Regions from separate parts of the Dickeya sp. CFBP 2040 genome, predicted to be linked through region 2. Evidence: predicted binding sites of a transcription regulator. Region 2 holds the regulator's gene; each other region holds the start of a gene.
The links. The regulator LexA, encoded in region 2, represses DNA repair genes until DNA is damaged. The targets are predictions, from matches to a motif close to TNCTGTATGTACATACAGNA.
Positions count from the first base shown of each region.

Region 1: the regulator LexA is predicted to act here: its motif matches at 1,426-1,445, upstream of sulA (SOS-induced cell division inhibitor SulA).
Region 3: the regulator LexA is predicted to act here: its motif matches at 1,483-1,502, upstream of Dpoa2040_RS01300 (DNA translocase FtsK 4TM domain-containing protein).
Region 4: the regulator LexA is predicted to act here: its motif matches at 1,926-1,945, upstream of dinB (DNA polymerase IV).

Region 1 covers NZ_JAAVXH010000021.1:23,078-26,493, forward strand. Annotated here, with positions in the region: gene yccS (YccS family putative transporter) at 1-621, shown strand, start outside; gene Dpoa2040_RS02870 (TfoX/Sxy family DNA transformation protein) at 618-1,247, opposite strand; gene sulA (SOS-induced cell division inhibitor SulA) at 1,468-1,962, shown strand; gene ompA (porin OmpA) at 2,325-3,389, shown strand.
Region 2 covers NZ_JAAVXH010000006.1:106,168-109,583, forward strand. Annotated here, with positions in the region: gene Dpoa2040_RS00735 (pirin family protein) at 57-764, shown strand; gene zur (zinc uptake transcriptional repressor Zur) at 940-1,449, shown strand; gene lexA (transcriptional repressor LexA) at 1,675-2,286, opposite strand; gene Dpoa2040_RS00750 (diacylglycerol kinase) at 2,396-2,761, opposite strand; gene plsB (glycerol-3-phosphate 1-O-acyltransferase PlsB) at 2,890-3,416, shown strand, end outside.
Region 3 covers NZ_JAAVXH010000012.1:45,142-48,557, reverse strand. Annotated here, with positions in the region: gene Dpoa2040_RS01300 (DNA translocase FtsK 4TM domain-containing protein) at 1-1,421, opposite strand, end outside; gene lrp (leucine-responsive transcriptional regulator Lrp) at 1,539-2,033, opposite strand; gene trxB (thioredoxin-disulfide reductase) at 2,534-3,416, shown strand, end outside.
Region 4 covers NZ_JAAVXH010000089.1:11,906-15,321, reverse strand. Annotated here, with positions in the region: gene lpcA (D-sedoheptulose 7-phosphate isomerase) at 1-103, shown strand, start outside; gene Dpoa2040_RS13695 (class II glutamine amidotransferase) at 161-928, shown strand; gene dpaA (peptidoglycan meso-diaminopimelic acid protein amidase) at 899-1,630, opposite strand; gene dinB (DNA polymerase IV) at 1,959-3,017, shown strand; gene pepD (beta-Ala-His dipeptidase) at 3,127-3,416, opposite strand, start outside.

The DNA.
Region 1 (3,416 bases), on a different contig from region 2:
TGGGCGGCGGTCAGTTTTATCTGGCCAGACTGGAAATTCCGCGGACTGCCTGCGGTAATTAATAAGGCTATGAATACAAATTGTCGTTATCTCGACGCCATCATGATTCAGTATCGTCATGGCAAAGATAATGGACTGCCTTATCGTATCGCCCGCCGCGATGCTCACAACAGCGATGCAGAACTGGCTTCGGTGGTTTCCAACATGTCAGCTGAACCCCATGCCCGGCCCAACACACTGGAAAACGCCTTCAGATTGATGTGCCTTAACCACACACTGCTGGGATATATTTCCACGCTGGGAGCACATCGTGAGCATATTCAGTCGGCCGAGACCCTGCAATTACTCAGTGATGGCGTTTGTTATGTCGATGACGCACTTCATCAAGACAACAGCGATCAGGCAACGCTGGCGCTGGACAGAGAGCTGGAAGCACTGAAAAACCGTATCCATACCCAGTATCCGGAACAGGATAGTCGGGAACAACTGGTATTACAGCAGGTTAACTTAATCATCGGCCTGCTGCCGGAACTGACGCAACTGAAAAACCAAATGATTGCTGAAGAAAATCGCTCACAGGAAACGATGCATCGGAATCGACAACAGACCTCAGAGCACTAATTGATTCGGGGCGGTCTGAAAGCTCGCGGACTGGTATTCTCAAACCATTCAATCAACTCACTGCGCATTCCTTGCGGCAGCGCAGCTTGATGGACGCCGCAAATAGCGCCTGCCAACGCCAGCAGCACATTAACGCTCAGATTTTGGCTGACAGAACGCAGTTTAAGATAGCTGATTTTCGCCCCAAGTCGATGTAATTCATCGATATTCTTAATCCCTACCTTCCAGAGTAAACGTTCCAGATCGTGATTGATATTCGGTAAATCTTTCAGCCTGATGCAACGTTTTCTGGCTGCTTTGTCCTGACAAGCGCCCTGCAGCGACAGCGATGCCAGCTCCAGCAAAGCCGACTCATCTCGCCAGAGCTCCTCACTGACCAGATAATAATTAAGCGGCACCGGCAAACCACGTTTGGTATAAATCAGTTTAGGTGCCTGTTGTTCGAGGAAAAAACCCTCGTTACGAGGCGCAGCACGCAGATAGAGTTCCCCGCTGGATACAAGCGCGAAAATCACACCATCCGCCGCAATGCTGTAACCGCCAAATTGTGAGCGGGAGAAAATATGCCCCAGCGGCGCAAATAACGCTTTCGCCTGTAAAATCCTTTTTTCGCATAGTTTTTTCATTACTTATTCCTTGTATTGAGTGTTTTCTCTTGTTTACCAGAGACATCCGTAGCAGGAACAATTAATTAAACACAGCGAAACAGTGTCTTCAAATACAAAAAATGTCATGTGGGCAATAGCCTGATGATTATGCGAAGCGCTTTCAGAAATTCTGATTGATCTTTGCCCACACAAAATATACTGTACACACATACAGTGTGACAGTGAGATTAAAGAAACTATGCGTACTCAAACTGTTCGTTCTCGTCATATCGGCCATAGGTCAGACCTAAGTCATGGCACAATGTCAAAGACGGCCTCCAGCGGGTTTATCAGTGAAATCGTCTATGGTGACGACCATCCCATGCTGACACCGTTGCTACTCCCGTTGTTGCAACAACTAGGTACGCAATCACGCTGGCTACTCTGGCTTTCACCACAGCAGAAGCTCAGCCGCCTGTGGTTACAACAAGCAGGATTACCATTAGAAAAAATGATTGAATTACATCGCATCAACCCAGTATCTACCGCTGATGTAATGGAGAAAGCGTTAATGACGGGTAATTACAGCGTCGTATTATGCTGGTTGCCGGGTGATCTGGAGAATGTACAAAAAATGCGCTTGCAAAGAGCGGCACAGCAAGGAAACACCTATGGATTTCTTATGCGTCCAGAGGAAAAATCGATCACAGGACCATTTTCTACACTAAAAATTCATCCAAGATTGTATCATTAAATGAATATTAGGATTTTTCTTATAAAAGCATCGCAAATTCTCCGCAGCCCACGGAAATACCGTGCCCAGCAAGTTATTGCAGTATATTAAAATTAAAAGATATTCGGGCAATCTGATAAAATCGCCCATTATTTGTTAATAATTATGTATGAATGGCTGGTTTTTTTATGGCAGCAGTCACATCATGCTTGTAACTTTCTCACCACGTTGTAGACTTTAGCTCGCTGGAGTTGCCCTTCATAATGCCAGTTCACTGGCAGCACGTAATTAGACCAAGGGCAGTATCTCCGAGAAAGGATTTTAACCAAAGGCTGATTAGCTTTCAGAGTTAATTGCCGATTTGGATGATAATGAGGCGTAAAATGAAAAAAACAGCTATCGCAATTGCAGTGGCACTGGCTGGCTTTGCTACCGTAGCACAAGCCGCACCGAACGATAACACCTGGTACGCTGGTGGTAAGCTGGGCTGGTCCCAGTACCATGATACTGGCCTGACCGGCAATGGTTACAATTCAACCGATGCCCAGAAAAACCAACTGGGTGCTGGTGCATTCGGTGGTTATCAGGTTAACCCGTACCTGGGTTTTGAAATGGGCTATGACTGGCTGGGCCGAATGAAGTATAGCGGCAGCAACAATGGCAGCTTCAAAGCGCAGGGCGTTCAGTTGGCAACTAAACTGAGCTACCCGATCATTGACGATCTGGACGTCTACACGCGTCTGGGTGGTTTTGTATGGCGTGCTGACAGCCGTGACGCCACTGGTCGTAGCAATAACGACACTGGCGTGTCTCCGCTGGCAGCAGTGGGTGTTGAATACGCTATCACCAAAAACTGGGCAACCCGTCTGGACTACCAGTGGGTGAACAACATTGGCGATGCTGCCACTGTTGGCGGTCGTCCGGATAACGGTCTGCTGAGCGTGGGCGTTTCTTACCGTTTCGGTCAGGAAACTGCTGCCCCGGCTCCGGTTGTTGCACCGGCTCCAGCTCCGGCTCCGGCCCCAGCTCCGGTTGTTCAGACCAAACGCTTCACGCTGAAGTCTGACGTACTGTTCAACTTCAACAAAGCAACTCTGAAACCGGAAGGTCAGCGTTCTCTGGACCAGCTGTATTCTCAGCTGAGTTCTCTGGACCCGAAAGATGGTTCTGTCGTTGTTCTGGGCTTCACTGACCGCCTGGGTTCCGACCAGTACAACCAGACTCTGTCCGCCAAACGTGCACAGACTGTTGTTGACTACCTGGTACACAAAGGTATCCCGTCTAACAAGATCTCTGCTCGTGGTATGGGTAAAGCCAATCCGGTTACTGGTTCCAACTGTGCTAACGTGAAAGCACGTGCAGCGCTGATCGAATGTCTGGCACCGGATCGTCGCGTAGAGATCGAAGTGAAAGGCATCAAAGACGTCGTGACTCAGCCTCAGGCTTAATCGCTATCAGGCATACGTCGATGGAAG
Region 2 (3,416 bases):
ATCCATCGTCCAGACAATTACTATCATTTTATTAATAATTATCAGGGTCAAATGCCATGATCATTAGCAGAGCAGCAGAACAATGCGGCCAGGCTGACTATGGCTGGTTGCAGGCACGTTACACCTTTTCTTTTGGTCATTACTTTGATCCTGAATTACTGGGGTTTGCTTCACTACGGGTTCTCAATCAGGAAGTACTGGCGCCAGGTGCCTCTTTTCAGCCGCGAACCTACCCGCGCGTCGATATTCTGAACATTTTATTGCAGGGCGAAGCGGAATACCGCGACAGCAACGGTAACCATACGCGCGCCAAAGCAGGCGAAGCGCTGCTGCTCGCCACCCAGCCTACTGTCAGCTACAGCGAACATAATGTTGGCAACGACACGCCACTAACCCGGTTGCAGCTATGGCTGGATGCCTGTCCAACGCGGGAGAACCAGTGTCTGCAACGACTCACGCTAGAAGCACAGCGTCCTTATCAATTACTGGCATCACCGGATGAATCAGCTAATGCCCTCCATCTGCGCCAACAGGTCTGGATACATCATCTGAATCTGGCGGCAGGTGAGCAACATAGCCTGACACTGAATGGTAACCGCGCCTATCTGCAATCGATCCACGGTATCCTCAGCATCAATGGCAATATTAGCGCCGCACCCAACGTGTTGCACTGCGGCGACGGCGCGTTTGTCCAGCAGGAAAACCGCCTCACTTTCCGGGCAGAAACCGCCACACGCGCATTACTGATCGATCTGGTGGCTTAGTTGCACCTGCAATAATGTTAAACGCAACTAAAAAACGCCTTCCCTGAACCATTGCTGGCACCATGTCTTATTGGCTGAGGGAGTTCAGAACAACCTTGAAGCCGCCGTCTCGGCGTTTTTGTCCAGTCATGGTAAGATGCCGCCATAATTTCACACTCGCTTCAGGGTTACTGCAATGGACTCAACCAATCCGGACAAACTTGTTGCCCAGGCTGAACAGCTTTGCCAGCAACGCAACGTGCGTCTGACTCCTCAGCGTCAAGAGGTATTGCGATTGATGGCCCAGCAACCTGGTGCTATCAGCGCGTATGATCTGCTGGATCTGCTCCGTGTTTCCGAACCCCAGGCTAAACCGCCTACTGTTTATCGCGCACTGGATTTTCTTCTGGAACAAGGCTTTATCCACAAAGTAGAGTCCACCAATAGTTATGTGCTGTGCCATCATTTCGAAGAGCATAGTCATACGTCGGCGCTATTTATTTGTGATCGTTGTGGGCAAGTGACAGAACGCCAGACAGAAGGTATTGAGGAAACCCTGCACCAGTTGGCGAAGCAGGCGGGCTTTGCCCTACGCCACAGTGTGGTGGAAGCTCACGGCTTGTGTGGCGAATGCCTGAAAGTGGAGTCTTGCGAGCATCGGGACAGCTGTAATCATGATCACAGCATCATGGTGAAAAAACGTTAAATGTGAAAAACGTTAAATGATGGAAAATGCCTGCCGAGTGTGGAGCATTACTTCACACCATTCTTCCGGAATACATTAATCTTCCTAAACACGCTTGTCTGCATCCCACTTCGGTGATCAACCACGTTGTAACGCAACCGGCAAATACAGGCGTTCATCCAGACAAGCTACCTCAATGGGCGGTTGTCATCACCACCCACGATAAGGCGAGCTGAAACAAGGGCATCAGCTCCAGTCACTGTTGCGGATCACACCGACCGCCAAACCTTCAATGGAGAAACTCTGTTCACGCAAATCGACAACGATTGGCGCGAAATCCTTATTTTCTGCCAGCAGTTGCACAATATTACCTTGTTTTTTCAGCCGTTTGACCGTCACGTCATCTTCAATACGCGCCACCACGACCTGACCGTTACGTACATCCTGCGTTTTATGCACCGCCAGTAAATCGCCGTCCAGAATACCGATGTCTTTCATCGACATACCACTTACCCGCAGCAAAAAATCAGCGCTGGGCTTAAACATCGCCGGGTCTACCTGATAGTGACATTCAATATGCTGCTGTGCCAGCAACGGCTCACCTGCGGCAACACGGCCAATTAACGGCAGTCCCTGATCTTCTTCTTCCATCAGCAGACGAATACCGCGCGAAGCACCGGTGACGATTTCAATGACGCCTTTACGCGCCAGCGCCTTGAGGTGCTCTTCAGCTGCATTTGGCGAGCGAAAGCCAAGTTGACTGGCAATTTCGGCCCTGGTGGGCGGCATACCGGTTTGTGAAATATGATCGCGAATCAGATCATAAACCTGCTGTTGTCTGGTAGTTAGCGCTTTCATTCCGCCCCCTGTTTGTTTATACAGTCTCGCTGTGAGTATATACAGGGAAAGTGCCGATGGGAACCGCGATATCACGATTGCACGGATTTTTCTGTGATTATGCAAATCGTCACGCAAAACGGTTCCACAGTATCGCTCCCCATACCACCGCGGCCAACAAACAGGCAACGAATACTGCCGCCGAACCAATATCTTTAGCCCGACCAGATAACTCGTGGTAATCCATCCCAACCCGGTCCACTACGGCTTCAATAGCGCTATTGACCAGTTCAAACAGCACGATCAGCACGACAGAACCGATTAATAGCAACCGCTCAACCATGGAAACCGGTAGCCAGCAGGCAATCATTACCGCGACAAGCGTAAGCAATACTTCCTGGCGAAACGCCGCTTCATGCCGCCATGCCTGTTTCAACCCTTGCAGCGAATAACCCGTCGCTTTGATAATTCGGGTCATTCCGGTTGCTTTGTTCATGCGTACTCCGCCTTTAATTTGTGATTGGTCATGATTTTAACGCGCCCCCCTGGTTTCATCACCACAGATATCCTGTTTGGTTTCTGGTATCCTTGGCCCGAATTGCTAACAAGAGGCTTCTGGTTGTTATGTCAGGTTGGCGTATAATTTACTATAAACTACTGAATTTCCCGCTAAAATTACTGGTAAGAAGTAAGGTTATTCCACAGGACCCCGTTAATGAGCAACGACTGGATCCGACGCGGCCAATTTTCTATGTCCTGCCCTACAACTCCAAGGCAGATTTGCTGACTCTGCGCACCAAATGTCTGGAGCTAAGTCTGCCGGACCCATTGCAACCGCTACAGATCGATGGGAAAACCCTGCCGAGCCACGTGTTCGTCAACGATGGCCCACGCCTGTTTCGTTACTACGTACCCAAACAGCAGTCGATAAAATTGTTCCACGACTATCTGGATCTGCACCGTAACAATCCGGAACTCGACATACAGATGGTGCCGGTTTCGGTCATGTTCGGTCGTTCACCAGGCCGTGAGGGACAAAGTCAGGACACCCCACACCTGCGCCTGTTGAACGGCATCGAGAAATTCTTCGCCGTTTTATGGCTGGGGCGCGACAGTTTTGTGCGCTTCTCCGTCCCCGTATCGCTGCGTTA
Region 3 (3,416 bases), on a different contig from region 2:
GAAGGCAGCTTAATGCCATACGATGCCAGTTCACGGCGAGTCGGGATTCGTACCGGATTTGGCCGCGGCAATTCCGGTCCCATCCCGCGTTTCACCTGCGGATTGTTCTCTTCATCTGCGGTAAATGCCGGCATGAATGGCACGGTTTTCTTCGGTTCTGATTCAACATTCGCTTCCGATTCAACAGTTGCACCAACTGCTGCGTTCGAAACAGCGGCTGTTGGTGCAGGGCGTACAATTCGATCATTCGCCTGCAAGGTCAACGGCTGCCAGTCAGGTATCGATTTCGGCAGTGACGCCCCAGAAACCAGAGACGGTGATGCCATGGCCCCGGCAGACGCAGTCGCTGATGAATACACCGGCGATGCGGGAGGAACATCTGCACTCAGAGTGGCTTCAGGTGTCGATATTGGCGCTGGAGCATCGTATGTCCGTTCAATCGACGGCGTTGCCGCTATCGGTTCAGGCTGTGGTTTTAACACCGGTTCGACATCAGTCATCGCCAGGGCGTTTTTATTCACGGCATCTACTGCATCGACCACCGTTGCCGTTGTATCGCCAAGCGTCGATGCCGATGCAACCGCAGTTGACGACAGTGCTGTTACTGCTGGAGCGGAAAACAGCACATCATCGTCATCATCTCCTGCCGAAGACGACGCAGTGAGGCTGCCATCGCTAAGCGAATGCTCATCTTCGTAAACTCGCTCTTCTTTATGAAGAATATCGTTACGGGAAGCCTCTTTTTTCGCTTCTGCCGGGCGTTCATCGATATCGTCATCATCGTCGTAAAGATAATCATCCTTACGCCGACGACCGGAAAACAGCGTCAGGCACGCCATGACTCCCGAACCGATCTTTTCCGCTATCGTCAGCCATGACCAGCCGGTGAACAGCGTCAACCCAGCGGCCCACACGCACAGCAGAATCATGGTTGCGCCAATATTATTGAAGCGTGGAATCATCGAACTGCTGAGCAGACTACCGAGCACCCCGCCGGAAGCGAAGTAGTAAATGTCATCGACATTGAGCGCCGCTAGTCCGCAAGACGTCAAAATCAAGGCCAGTGTGCCAATCAGGCGCAGTGAGAGGGTAAAATAATCCAGTGTGGCACGTTGCCCGCGCTGGTGATGAATCACCCAGCACAGCGATACCATCACCACAGGAATGGCATATGCCAGTACGCCAAACACGAAAAACAGGGTATCCGCCAGCCAGGCACCCACCCCGCCCCCCAGATTGTGAATCGGCTCATGCCAGGCAGTCTGTGACCAACTGGGGTCCGAAGGGCTAAAACTCAGTAGTGCAACCGCCAGATAAATGGCAAAAAGCACCACCACGATTAATATCGCTTCCAGTAACCGTCTACCCGCGCTGAGTTTTTTCAGCGTGACATCTTTATCTTCTGTATATTCCTGGCTCAAGCGTCTCTCCAGGCTCCCTGTAAATGTTTCATGATAAAGCGCCGAGGACTTCCCGGCGCCATACTGTACATATTCACAGGAGTGTAGCTGAATTTATCGGGTTATGCACCCTTGCCGTCAGCGGGTCTTAATGACCAGCCGGTTGCTTTGCTTCACTTCTTCCATCACCACATAGGTGCGGGTATCGTTTACGCCCGGCAGACGCAACAGCGTTTCTCCCAGCAACTTACGGTATGCCGACATATCCGGTACACGCGTTTTGAGCAGATAGTCAAAATCCCCGGAAACCAGATGACACTCCTGAATTTCTTCAAGCTTTTGCACCGCTGCATTGAACTGTTCAAATACATCCGGCGCGCCGCGATTAAGGGTGATCTCAACGAACACCAGCAATGACGCGTCCAGATAGTGTGGGTTCAGCAGTGCGGTATAACCATTAATAAAACCCTGTCGTTCCAGACGACGAACGCGTTCCAGACAAGGCGTTGGCGAAAGCCCGACCCGCTTGGACAGTTCTACATTGGAGATGCGCCCATCTTTTTGCAATTCGTTCAGGATATTGCGATCAATACGATCAAGATCTTTTCCCGGACGTTTTTTCGTGTCTACCATTCTTATTGTCTCTCTTCATCCTTCCCTGTTTAATCGCGGTCTCTGACCAACCTGTATGTTCCAGAGCCACCCCTAAAGAAGACCCCTGTCTTTTGTAATGTGGTTATTCTCTGTTCCAACTGCGTTTTTCGAAAACGTTGCAAAAATACCGGCAATTAGCCAGCAGGCGACGCCGCCGACATAGACCCCAAACGCATAAAGCTGGAGCATTCAACTATTCACATACAAAATATTTCCTCTTCCAAGGATGTTTTCGCAAAAGCGCAGCTGATTGTCAAAGTAAAACAATTAAAATCAGAAGAAAGTGCCAGATTTAGCGTTTTGCCCCCATTCAAGCAGCGTTTTCATGCATTACCGACTGAATAACCGGGTTTTGCCATTTACTGACAACATTCCGTAACGATTGAACCAATAACCAACCACATTTCTCCACACTTTTTTTACGCCAGTAATTTCCTTACAATCGGCTGCATCGTCCGTTCGAGTGAAATGAGGAACTCATGAGCACTGTTAAACATCGTAAACTATTGATTCTGGGTTCAGGCCCGGCAGGCTATACCGCCGCGGTCTACGCTGCGCGGGCAAACCTAAATCCACTGCTGATTACCGGAATGGAAAAAGGCGGTCAGTTGACAACCACCACCGAAGTGGAAAACTGGCCCGGTGACCCGGATGATTTGACTGGTCCGCTGTTGATGGAGCGTATGCACGCCCATGCCGCCAAATTCAACACCGAAATCGTCTTTGACCATATCACGCGCGTTGACCTGCAAACCCGTCCATTCCGCCTGTTCGGCGACAGCGATGAATACACCTGTGATGCGCTGATCATCGCAACCGGTGCATCCGCCCGCTATATTGGTTTGCCGACGGAAGACGCGTTTAAGGGCAAAGGCGTATCCGCCTGTGCGACCTGTGACGGTTTCTTCTATCGCAACCAGAAAGTGGCGGTAGTCGGCGGCGGTAACACCGCAGTGGAAGAAGCACTGTATCTGTCTAATATCGCCGCTGAAGTGCATCTGATTCACCGCCGCGACAGCTTCCGTGCGGAAAAAATCCTGATTGACCGACTGATGGCAAAGGTCGCCAGTGGCAATATCGTGCTTCACACCAACCGTACGTTGGATGAAGTGCTGGGCGACGAGATGGGCGTGACCGGCGTGCGTTTGCGTGAGGCGGCTGGCGAAGTAACCGAACAACTGGATGTGGCCGGTGTATTTATCGCTATCGGCCACAGCCCAAACACCGCCATTTTTGGTGACCAACTGGCACTGGAAAACGGCTATATCAAGGTGCAATCCGGTATACATGGCAACGCTACCCAGACCAGCATTCCCGGTGTATTCGCTGCCGGCGATGTGATGGACCACATTTATCGTCAGG
Region 4 (3,416 bases), on a different contig from region 2:
TCGTGTGCCGCACTTCGGTTATGCCGACCGTATTCAGGAAGTGCATATCAAGGCGATCCACATTCTGATTCAACTAATTGAGAAGGAAATGGCCGGCAACTGATCGCCTGCCGTTACGCACAGTGATTAAAGGAACCAGACGTAGTTAAAGGAACCGGACATGTGTGAACTGCTTGGGATGAGTGCCAACGTCCCAACGGATATCTGTTTCAGTTTTACCGGCCTGATGCAGCGAGGCGGTCGAACCGGACCGCATCGTGATGGCTGGGGGATTACGTTCTACGAGGGAAACGGCTGCCGTACCTTCAAAGATCCGCTGCCCAGCTTCAACTCGCCGATTGCCGAATTGGTGCAGAACTATCCTATTAAATCCTGTGCGGTGGTTTCTCACATCCGCCAGGCTAATCGTGGCAAGGTGGCGCTGGAAAATACCCACCCGTTTACCCGTGAACTGTGGGGCCGAAACTGGACCTTTGCCCATAATGGTCAGCTCAAAGGCTACCGCAGCCTGAAAACCGGTCATTTCCGTCCTGTCGGGGAAACGGATAGCGAATACGCGTTTTGCTGGCTGCTGCACCAGTTGTCGCAACGCTACCCGCGTACGCCGTCTAACTGGCCTGCGGTGTTTCGTTACGTCGCCACGCTTGCGGATCAGTTACGCAAAAAGGGCGTATTCAATATGCTGCTGTCAGACGGGCAGTTCGTCATGGGATTCAGTTCCACTAAGCTGCACTGGATAACCCGGCGGGCGCCGTTTGGCAAAGCTACCTTGCTGGATGATGATGTAGAGATCGACTTTCAGCGGCAGACCACACCCAACGATGTGGTCACAGTGCTGGCGACTCAGCCATTGACCGGCAACGAAACCTGGCACCCGATTTTGCCAGGCGAGTTCGTCTTATTTTGTTTTGGCGAGCGTATAGTTTGACTGGGGTTGAGGCTGACCGACGGGCGAGGACTGGTTAACCACGTACTGCCCGTTGAGCACCGACACCGCCGGTGGTTGATGGGTTCTGTTGAAGTAGGCATAACCCGGCTGCAACTGGCTCCAGAATTTATAGTAGTTGGAGCGGCTGTGGCGCTTCATGTTCTGCTCAGTCATGCGGAACGGATAAATCGCCAGTTCTACTTTCTGCTGCCCGTTGCGCAGCGCTTTCTCCACGTAAGTGTAAATCTCGGCAATATACGTGTTGGTCATGGCATAGCAGCCGATAGACACGCACTCGCCGTGAATCATCAGGTAGCGACCAGAGTAACCGTGTGCGCGATCATACTCGTTCGGGAAACCGACATTGATGGCGCGGTAATAGTGGCTGTCAGGTTTAAGCTGTTTGAGATCAACCTGATAAAATCCTTCCGGGCTTTTAAAATCGCCCTCGGTCATTTTGGGACCAAGACCGCCGGAATATTTGCAGATAGGGTAGCTCTGTACCAGTTTGTATTCGTTGCCGGTGCGGGCATAAAGCTCCAGTACCCGTTCTTCCTTGAAGATCTGAATATACACCGGTGAACCGGCAACCTGCTGTTTTGCTTCGGTCACTGCCGGTGAGACTTGATCGGCGTAGCTGTTGCTGATGGCGACGGAAGGCAAAAGAAACAACATCGCAAGCGAAAACGCGACTTTGTGCATTGTTAATCCTGATTATTAGCGCTGTTATTTTGGGTATGTCTGATACGGTGTGTGGCGGTGACGCCCCGCATTCCTTATCTGTCAGGCTTTGTCCTGCCATTAGGCTATGCCCCGTAGCGGGGGATAGCCTGATGTCAAGTCGCACAACCACATTATCACCGTATCCGTTTTATTCAGGAAGGAAAAAAGAATAAAAAAGTAGACTATTCCGATCAGTTAAATTCCCGTCGAGAGTTTGCCGCCGATTTGATGCTATGGCTTTGCAGAAGCGAAGGTGTTGCCTGTCATAAAATGTTGCTGTATGTTTATACAGTTATCTGGAGGGGCGATGCGCAAAATCATTCACGTTGATATGGATTGCTTTTATGCCGCAATAGAGATGCGGGATAACCCGCGCTTGCGCGATATTCCGTTGGCGATTGGCGGCAGTGCTGATCGCCGCGGCGTGATTTGCACCGCCAACTATCCGGCCCGTCGTTATGGCGTACGCAGTGCTATGGCGACCGCTACCGCGTTGAGACTGTGTCCGCATTTGACGCTGTTGCCCGGCAGAATGGAGCTTTACAAAGCGACTTCTAGCCAAATCAGGGCGATCTTTTCCCGTTACACCTCGCTGATTGAGCCGTTGTCGCTGGATGAAGCCTATCTTGATGTGACTGATAGCCAGCACTGTGGTGGGTCTGCCACCCTGATGGCGCAGGAAATCCGTCAGACTATCTTTAATGAGTTGCAACTGACTGCTTCGGCTGGCGTTGCGCCAATCAAGTTTCTCGCCAAAGTCGCTTCTGAACAAAACAAACCCAACGGGCAATGTGTGATTTCGCCTGCGCAAATGGAGGCATTTCTGCTGGCGTTGCCGCTGGAAAAGATCCCCGGCGTCGGTAAGGTGACCGCTAAACGGCTGGCGGAATGCGGGTTGCACACCTGTGCTGATGTGCGTCGCTATCCACTGACCGAACTGCTGCGAGAGTTCGGTAAATTTGGCCGGGTGCTGTGGGAACGCTGCCATGGTATTGACGAGCGCCAGATATCGCCGGATCGCCTGCGTAAATCAGTCGGCGTTGAAAAAACGCTGGCGCAGGATATTCACGACTGGACCGCCTGCGAAGCGTTAATTGAGCGATTGTACGATGAGCTGGAGCGGCGCTTGCGGCGTGTCCGCCCGGATCTGCATATTGCCCGACAAGGGGTAAAACTGAAGTTTGATGATTTTCGCCAGACGACACAGGAGCATGTCTGGCCGGTGCTGAATAAACTGGATTTACTGAGGCTGGCGCGGGAGAGTTGGGAGCAACGGCGCGAGGCGCGAGGTGTTCGGCTGGTGGGGTTGCAGGTGTCGTTGATAGACCCGCAGCTTGAACGGCAACTGGTGTTTCAGTGGGACTGATGTCGTCATGGGCATGATGTTGTCGTGGTGAGACATAGTACGACATGGTACGACAAAAGGATCTACATCTGGCGGCGATGCCCGACCGTGCGGGCATCGCCGGTGCGGGTTACGCGCGTTCCGGAATGGCTTTCAACAGCGCGGTCAGCAATTTCCAGTACTGGCCGACGCTGGCGATATGCACCTGTTCATCCGGTGAGTGAGGACCGGTGATGGTCGGCCCAATCGAAACCATGTCCATGTTCGGATACGGTTTTTTGAACAAACCACACTCCAGCCCGGCGTGGATCACCATGATGTTGGGGGTTTTGTTGAACAGCTTCTGGTAAGTTTCACGCACCAGATGCATAACCGGTGATTGTGCGTCCGGCTGCCAGCCAGGGTAACCGCCCTTGGCCT